DNA from 2 places in the Pseudomonas sp. MT92 genome. Region 2 is predicted to be linked to the other one. Evidence: riboswitches for the same ligand, from Rfam matches in the RefSeq annotation. Region 2 holds a riboswitch; the other holds the start of a gene.

Region 1 (4,412 bases), on a different contig from region 2:
GAGCAACGCCCGTAACGTGGTGACGGGGCAGCCCCGTTGGCAGCCCAGGCCGACCACCAGGGTCGGCGCTGTGCCGGTATCGGTCATGCGTGGTATTGGCCATCGCTCTTGCGGCGGAACAGCCAGGCGCTGATCAGGCCCAGGGCCAGCCAGAACGCGACATTGGTCAGCTGCGAAGCGATTTTGAATTGGGTTTCCAGTGCTTGCGGTGCCAGCATCGAGTGCACGTCCGGCTGCGGCGCGCCAATCACATGAGGGACGGCAATGATGGCTGCACCGAGGACTTTCATCAGCCAGTGACGGCTGAACGCGATCAGCGCGATGCCGACAGCGGTTGAAGCGGCGGTGCCAATCCACCAGGTCTGCCGTTGCGCCAGGTCGGCAGCGGCGGTGCCTGGCAGTTCCGGCGGCAGGCCAAGGGTCGGCGCGAGCACGAAGGTCGCGTAACCGGCCAGGCCCCAGAGCAACCCCTGAGAGGTTTTGGTCGGCGCGCGCAAGGTGTACAGGCCGGCGAGCATCAGGGCGAAACCGACAGCCACCACCAGATTGCCGCCGGTGGTCGACAACACGCGCTGCCAGCCGTTTTCCGGCTCCCAGGCTTCGGCATCGTGGGTGTGAGCGGCGACGCCAGCGGCATGTTCATGGACTTCAACAGCAGCGGGTTCGGATTTTTCGTAGGTTTCGGCCTGCAGAATCAGCGGAGCGACCCAGAAGCTTTGCAGCAGGGTCAGCAGCAGGGCGGCCAGCAGCCCCGTGAACCCCGCGGTTTGCGCGATACGCTTGATCATGTCGACAGGTCTCAATGGCACGGGAAGGCAGCGCTGTGACGGGTATCGTGAGCGGCGTTGTGAACCGCCTCGATGTGCGAGAAACCGGCGAAATACACCAGGCACGCACCGAGGATCGACGCACACACGGCGGCGGTCAGGCGTTGAGTCAGGGTTGTGGTGCTGCTGGTGGTGGTGCTGTGGCCGGTGCTGCTGATAATCGACATGGCGCTTCCCTCAGTTCTGTCAGCGGGGAATGGGAGCGCATGCAAATCCCTGCACGAGCGAGCGCGCAGAGGTTCGAACAGCGCCCGCCCACCGCGGGTTTGTCATTCAGTGATTGTAAGGTTCACTTTGTGTTGCGGGCCGGTCTCCGGGCTCACGAGGGGTGCTGGCTATCGCCTGAACCTGCAAGCATCACCTTCCCATGCCGCACTGGCACAGTGGATCTGACGCTTCGCTCGCTTACCGTTGCGGGGGCAGCACCGGACTGACATGGCTTTAGAGTAAAGCACATGATTCACCGGTTTCCCGTTTCACCCTGTGAAGGGCACCCGTAACAAGGCGTGTAGGAGAGCATGGGCAGAGGTGGGGCGTCAATTGGCAAGTGTTCTCAACTCGGGACTGAGTTGCTTGATTCGCGAGCAGGCACTGTAGAACTCAGCATGAACATTGACCCGCCCCAATACGATGCGTAGCCTTGCGCTTTCGAGGTTCTTCGGCGTTTGCCGAAGCTAAGAAGGGAACGCGGTCGATGCCGCGGCTGCCCCCGCAACTGTGAACGGTGATGTTCGCTGCCACGCCACTGCACGCTCAGGTCCTGAGCCCGCGGGAAGGCGCAGCCAACGCCAGTCAAGCGACTGGCACGCCGTCAGCCAGGAGACCTGCCTCGAACAGATTCTCACTACAACCGGGCGGGGTGATCCGGTGGCGAACGCTTCCGGCGCGCACAGGCGTTGCCGGTTCTCGTCCCGTATGCCCGCCACCTTGCCAAAGGGCATCCGATGAAAACACTGGCCAAACTCCCCGTCACCATCGTTACCGGCTTCCTCGGCTCGGGCAAAACCACCTTGCTGCGGCACATGCTCGACAACGCTCAAGGGCGTCGCATCGCGGTGATCGTCAACGAGTTCGGCGAGCTGGGTATCGACGGTGAAATCCTCAAGCAGTGCTCCATCGGCTGTACCGAAGAAGAAGCCAATGGCCGCGTCTACGAACTGGCCAACGGCTGCCTGTGTTGCACCGTTCAGGAAGAGTTCTTCCCGGTGATGCGCGAACTGGTTGCCCGTCGCGGCGATCTCGACCACATCCTCATCGAAACCTCCGGCCTGGCGCTGCCAAAGCCGCTGGTCCAGGCCTTCCAGTGGCCGGAAATCCGCAGCGCCTGCACCGTTGACGCGGTGATCACCGTGGTCGATAGCCCGGCCGTGGCCGCCGGCACCTTCGCCGCGTTCCCGGATCAGGTGGACGCCCAGCGCAAACTTGACCCGAACCTGGACCACGAATCGCCGCTGCACGAGCTGTTCGCCGATCAGTTGTCCAGTGCCGACCTGGTGATCCTCAACAAAGCTGACCTGATCAGCCCGGAAGACCTGGCCCGCGTGCGCCTGGAAGTCGCTGAAGAGTTGCCGCCTGCGGTGAAAGTCATTGAAGCCAGCAGCGGTCGCCTGCCACTGGACGTTCTGATCGGCCTGGGCGCCGGTTCCGAAGAACACATCGACAGCCGCCACAGCCATCACGATCATCACCACGACGATGATGATCACGACGACCACGATCACGACGCTTTCGACTCCATCTCCATCGAACTGCCAGCCTCTGACGAGAGCTTGCTGATGGACGCGCTGACGCAATTGGTGGTGGAGCACAGCATCCTGCGGGTCAAGGGCTTCGCGGCGATCCCGAACAAACCGATGCGCCTTTTGATCCAGGGCGTGGGTACTCGTTTCGACAAGCACTTCGACCGTCAGTGGGGGCGCGAAGAAGAACGCACCACACGTCTGGTGTTGATCGGCCAGGCGCTGGACGCCGAGCTGCTCGAAACGCAATTGCGCGCCGCGCTCAGCGTATAAGCCATGCACCTGCTCAGGACCCAGCCCGGCGGTTTCGTGTCGGACGACAACATTGCCGACCTTGGACAAACTCCCGCCGAGCTGGTGATCCTGTGCAGCGGCGATTCCAGCCTGGCGCTGCTCGCCGAAGCGGCCCAGCAGTTGCCTGACGATTACCCGAGCGTGCGCCTGGCCAACCCGATGCAGGTGCAGAATCACGCTTCGGTCGATTTGTACGTCGACGAAGTGCTGCGCCACGCCAAGGTCATTCTGATCTCGCTGCACGGCGGCATCGCCTATTGGCGTTATGGCGTGGAGCGCTTGGTAGAGCTTTCCCGGCGCGGGGTGCAGCTGATTCTGGTGCCGGGTGACGATCGTCCGGACCCGGAGCTCAGCGACCTTAGCACCGTGGGTGCTGAGGACCGCGACAGACTCTGGCAGTATTTGCGTCAGGGTGGCATGGGCAATGCCCTGGGCTTTTTTCGCTGCCTGGCCAATCGCTGGCTGGGCCGTGATTACGCCTGGTCCGAGCCACAAGCCTTGCCGCGCACAGCGATCTACCACCCACACAAAAGTCCTGCGCAACTGAGTGATTGGCAAGCCGAATGGCGGACCGATCAACCGGTGGCGGCGGTGCTGTTCTACCGCTCGCACTTGCAGGCGGCGAACACCGCTTTCATCGACGTCTTCTGTCAGCGTTTGCAGGCAGCGGGGTTGAATCCGTTGCCTATCGCCCTGGCCAGTCTGAAAGAACCCGGCTGCCTGTCGGTGGTCGAGGACTGGCTGGACGAGGTCTGCGCCTCGGTGATTCTCAACACCACCGGTTTCGCCCAATCGAGTCCTGAAGCTCCGCATTTGCGTCCGTTTCGCCGCAATATCCCGGTGATCCAGGCAATTTGCGCCCAGGATAACGAACCGGGATGGCGCGCCAGCGAACAAGGGCTCGGCCCGCGTGATCTGGCGATGCATATCGCCCTGCCGGAACTGGACGGGCGAATCATCAGCCGACCGATCAGCTTCAAGGACCTGGCCTGGCGCAGTGAGCGCAGTCAGTCCGATGTGGTCTGCTACCGCGCGCAACCGGAACGCATGGACTTTGTCGCCGAACTGGCGCGGCGCTGGATTGATCTGGCGCGGTTGCCGAATGCCGAAAAACGCGTCGCGCTGATTCTCGCCAATTACCCGACCCGCGACGGGCGTATCGGTAATGGCGTCGGCCTCGACACCCCGGCTGCGGCACTGAATATCCTCCGTGCACTGCAGGCCGAAGGTTATCCATTGCCGGCGCCGTTGCCGGACAGCGGCACCGCGTTGATCCAGCAACTGCTCGGCGGCGTCAGCAATGATCTTGACACCCTCGACCAGCGCCCGTGCCAGCAAAGCCTGGCCATGGACGACTACCTGCAGATGTTCAACGCGCTGCCCGAAGCCAACCGCCAGGCGGTGCTACAACGCTGGGGTGCACCCGAGAGCGATCCGATGTGCCGCGCCGGGCGGATGATGATTGCCGGGTTGCGTTTCGGCCTGACGTTCGTCGGCATTCAACCGGCGCGGGGCTATCAGGTGGACCCGAGCGCGGTGTATCACGACCCCG
Region 2 (4,412 bases):
TTGCATCACCGCATCCCCGGCCAGCAGGCCGACCAATTCTGCACGCGTACCTTCGACATCGGTGAGCGAATCGAGCAAATACAACATGCCGCCACATTCGGCGAGCAAGGGTTTGCCCGCCTCGTGGTGCGCGCGAATCGCGCTCAGCATCGAGGTGTTTTGCGACAACGCCACATGATGCAATTCCGGGTAACCGCCCGGCAGATAGAGGCTGTCTGCCTCGGGTAGCCGACTGTCACGCATCGGTGAAAAGAACGACAACTCGGCGCCCATGGCCCGCAACAAATCCAGGCTGGCGCCATAGGTAAAGGCAAACGCTTCATCACGGGCCACGGCAATGCGCACACCCGCCAGCAAGGGTTCGGCAGCGATCACATCCGGGGCTGCGAATTCCACGGCCGGCGGAAGCGCCACCTCGCAACTGCTGGCCAGGGCTTCGGCCGCCGCATCGAGGCGAAGATCGAGATCGTTCAACTCACTGGCCTGCACCAGGCCAAGGTGACGACTCGGCAATTCGATGGCGGTTTCGCGGGACAACGCACCATACCAACGCAGGCCTTCGGTCAGGCTGCCTTCAAGCAACTGCGCGTGACGCAGGGTGCCCACGCGGTTGGCCAGGACACCGGCAAACGGCAGGTCGGGTTGGTAGCGCGCCAGCCCCAGGGCCAGGGCACCAAAGGTCTGGGCCATGGCGGTGCCGTCGATCACGCCCAGCACCGGCACGCCGAAGTGCCGCGCCAGGTCAGCACTGGATGGCGTACCGTCGAACAGCCCCATGACACCTTCGATGAGGATCAGGTCCGCTTCGCCCGCGGCCTCCCACAACAGCCGACGACTCTCCTGCTCGCCGACCATCCACATGTCCAGCTGATACACCGGCGCACCGCTGGCGCGCTCCAGAATCATCGGATCGAGAAAGTCCGGGCCACATTTGAACACACGAACCTTGCGGCCCTGATTGCGATGCAAACGGGCCAGCGCGGCGGTGACGGTGGTCTTGCCCTGACCGGAGGCCGGCGCGGCAATCAGTACCGCCGGGCATTGACGAGGGCTATTCATACCGTGCGACTCACAACTCGACGCCTTTCTGCGCCTTGATACCGGCCTGAAAGGCGTGCTTGATCATGCCCATTTCAGTGACGGTGTCGGCCAGCTCGATCATCTCAGGCTTGGCGCCACGACCGGTGACCACCACGTGCTGCATTGGCGGGCGAGCCTGCAAATCACTGAGCACCCGATCCAGATCGAGGTAACCGTGCTTGAGGGCGATGTTCAACTCATCGAGCACCACCAGGCCGATGGATGGATCGCGCAGCAATTCACGGGACACTTCCCACGCGGCTTCGGCGGCGGCGATGTCGCGCTGACGATCCTGGGTTTCCCAGGTAAAGCCTTCGCCCATCACATGAAAACGCACCTGTTCCGGGAAGCGCCGGAAGAACAGCTCTTCACCCGTGCTGTTGCGCCCCTTGATGAACTGCACCACACCGCACTGCATGCCATGGCCCATCGAGCGGGCCAGCATGCCGAACGCCGAGCTGCTCTTGCCCTTGCCGTTGCCGGTCAGCACCAGCAGCAGGCCGCATTCATTCGGGGAGTTGGCGATGCGTTCATCGATTACGGCTTTTTTGCGCAACATGCGCGCCAGATGACGTTCGTCACGATCAGGGGTATCAGTCATGGGAGAGCTCTCCGTTGAGGCAGGATAACGGCGGGCAGGCACAAGAACAGACGGCAAGAAGCCTGGCATCGCCCACCGTGATGCCGCTTGAATGGATCAGGCCGGTCTCCGGGCTCATGAGCGGCGTTGGCCTGGCTGCGCGCCTTCCCGCATCGATGACGACGCAGTGGCTCAAGGCGCAGCTTTCACTCATTTACCGTTGCGGGGGCAGCGCCGGGATCGAAGGCCTTCACGCATTGAAGGACCTGCTCACCGGCTTCCCTGTTTCACTCTGTCGACCCAAGTCACAGAGCACCTGAAACAAGCCGCGAAGGTTAGAGGGTTGGGGGTGGAGCGTCAATTGAAGACGGGGTACGCGCGCGAATAACTGCCATTGATCAATAAACTGACGCCAATCTTGTGCCACACTTCAAGCAATGATATCAAAGAGCCACAACCCCACATCACAATAACAAGGGTGAGCCCCATGCAAGGCATGATCATCAGCAATCCGCAACTGGAATTCCTGCGCCCGGTGCTGGAGCGCTGGTTTGACTGTATCGACCGCTACAACGCCGTACGCGGCGATAACGAAACGCCTTACTGGCTCGACGAAAAAGCCAATCTCGGCCTGCTTTCCGCCGCTGCCTGGATGGCCGAAATGGTCACCCTGCAACAATCGCCCACCCGCAAACAAATCGATGAAGGCGAACGCAACGGTCGTGCCGACTTGTTTATCGCCACACCCGAAGCTCGCGCCTGGATTCAAGCCACACAACGCTGGCCACGGGTGAACAGCCTGAACCTGACCCAGGCCCTGCTCGATATCACCAGCGAGGCCAAACGCGTCAGCTACGCCAGCGACCTGAGACTCGGCTGCCTGTTTGTGGCACCGCAGAAAACCCAACATGGCGCCACCCCGGAAGAATTGCAGGACATGGTCGACGACCTGCAAAAGGAGCACACCTGCGCCGTCGCCTGGTATTTCCCCTACGCCTACCGCAAGTTGCACAACGAAGGAGGTCACTATCATCCCGGCATTGCCGTGCTGTTCAAGGAAGCTCGCGGCTAACGGTTGAACCATCGCGCGACGTAACTTCTCTACTGATCAGGTCACTGCATTCATAGGGAAGATCAGTATGCGCAAGCCCCAACTCGTACTCGCTATCGCGCTCGCCGGAGGACTCGCCGCTTGCGGTGAAACCTCCAGCCTGCAAGTCTCCGACGGCACCGGCCCGTCACCCAGGCTCCCAGAACCCAACAAGACGTTGATTCCGACGGTCAACATCGCCCCGGCGATCGGCTGGCCGGAGGGCGCCAAACCCGTCGCCGCTGCCGGTACCCAAGTAGCCGCGTTCGCCGAGAACCTCGACCACCCGCGCTGGCTCTATGTGCTGCCCAATGGCGACGTGCTGGTGGCCGAAACCAATGCACCGCCCAAACCCGATGACGGGACAGGCATACGCGGATGGGTCATGAAGAAAGTCATGGGGCGCGCCGGCGCGGGCGTGCCGAGCGCCAATCGCATCACCCTGCTGCGCGACCAGGACCACGACGGCATCGCGGAAACCCGCACGGCGTTTCTGGAAAACCTGAACTCCCCCTTCGGCATGGCGCTGGTCGGCAATGACCTGTACATCGCCGACACCGATCAATTGCTGCGTTTTCACTATGAAAACGGCGATACAGCGATCAAGTCGCAACCGATCAAAGTACTCGACCTGCCCGGCGGCACGCTGAATCACCACTGGACCAAAAACGTCATCGCCAGCAAGGACGGCAGCAAGCTGTATGTCACGGTGGGTTCGAACAGCAACGTTGCCGAAAACGGCCTGGACAAGGAAGAAGGCCGCGCGGCGATCTGGGAAGTGGACCGCGCCACAGGCAACCACCGGATCTTTGCCTCAGGCTTGCGCAACCCCAATGGCCTGTCCTGGGAGCCGCAAAGCGGGGCACTGTGGACGGCGGTCAATGAGCGCGATGAAATCGGCAGCGATCTGGTGCCGGACTACATCACCTCGGTCAAGGACGGCGCGTTCTATGGCTGGCCATTCAGCTATTACGGCCAGCACGTCGACGTTCGCGTCGAGCCGCAAAACCCGGACATGGTGGCCAAGGCTATCGCGCCAGACTATGCGGTCGGCCCGCACACCGCTTCCCTGGGACTGACGTTCGCCGAAGGCAGCCGGTTGCCGGCGCCATTCACCCAGGGCGCCTTCGTTGGCCAGCACGGCTCATGGAACCGCAAGCCGCACAGTGGCTACAAAGTGATATTCGTGCCGTTCGACGCCGGCAAACCAAGCGGGCAGCCGGTGGATGTGCTCACGGGTTTTCTCAATGACCAAGAAAAAGCCATGGGCCGGCCAGTGGGCGTGGTGATAGATCAGCAAGGCGCCTTGTTGGTGGCGGACGATGTAGGGAACAAGGTTTGGCGGGTTTCAGCAGTCAAATAAGTACACATCAAACCTGTGGGAGCGGGCTTGCCCGCGATAGGGCCGGCCCTTGCAATATCGATGCTGCCTGAACTGCCGCTATGGCGGGCAAGACCGCCCCCGCAAGAATCACCGTTTGCGGCAGAGCGTGAGCCCATCGCCCAACGGCAACATCGACAGGTCCAAGCGCGAGTCATCCTTCAAGGCACCGTTGAGCGCCTGGATGGCTCGGGTGTCTGCGCTCAGCGGACGCTCTTCCAGTACCCGCCCGCTCCACAGCGTGTTATCGAACACCGCCAATCCACCCACCCGCAGCAGCC

Evidence for each region. Region 2 has a riboswitch for cobalamin ahead of cobO (cob(I)yrinic acid a,c-diamide adenosyltransferase). Riboswitches for the same ligand answer to the same signal wherever they lie in the genome.
Region 1: it holds a riboswitch for cobalamin, as region 2 does, so the genes downstream of both, cobW (cobalamin biosynthesis protein CobW) here and cobO (cob(I)yrinic acid a,c-diamide adenosyltransferase) in region 2, are expected to answer to the same signal.

Annotation. Positions count from the first base shown of each region.
Region 1 is NZ_JBXAFA010000022.1:11,715-16,126, reverse strand. Features, by position in the region: gene AC1Q6D_RS29985 (cobalamin biosynthesis protein) at 1-87, opposite strand, end outside; gene AC1Q6D_RS29980 (CbtA family protein) at 84-788, opposite strand; gene AC1Q6D_RS29975 (CbtB domain-containing protein) at 800-994, opposite strand; cobalamin riboswitch at 1,115-1,340, opposite strand; cobalamin riboswitch at 1,462-1,673, shown strand; gene cobW (cobalamin biosynthesis protein CobW) at 1,772-2,839, shown strand; gene cobN (cobaltochelatase subunit CobN) at 2,843-4,412, shown strand, end outside.
Region 2 is NZ_JBXAFA010000008.1:286,381-290,792, reverse strand. Features, by position in the region: gene AC1Q6D_RS17400 (cobyrinic acid a,c-diamide synthase CobB) at 1-1,059, opposite strand, end outside; gene cobO (cob(I)yrinic acid a,c-diamide adenosyltransferase) at 1,070-1,681, opposite strand; cobalamin riboswitch at 1,764-1,995, opposite strand; gene AC1Q6D_RS17390 (hypothetical protein) at 2,148-2,732, shown strand; gene AC1Q6D_RS17385 (PQQ-dependent sugar dehydrogenase) at 2,800-4,113, shown strand; gene AC1Q6D_RS17380 (O-methyltransferase) at 4,222-4,412, opposite strand, start outside.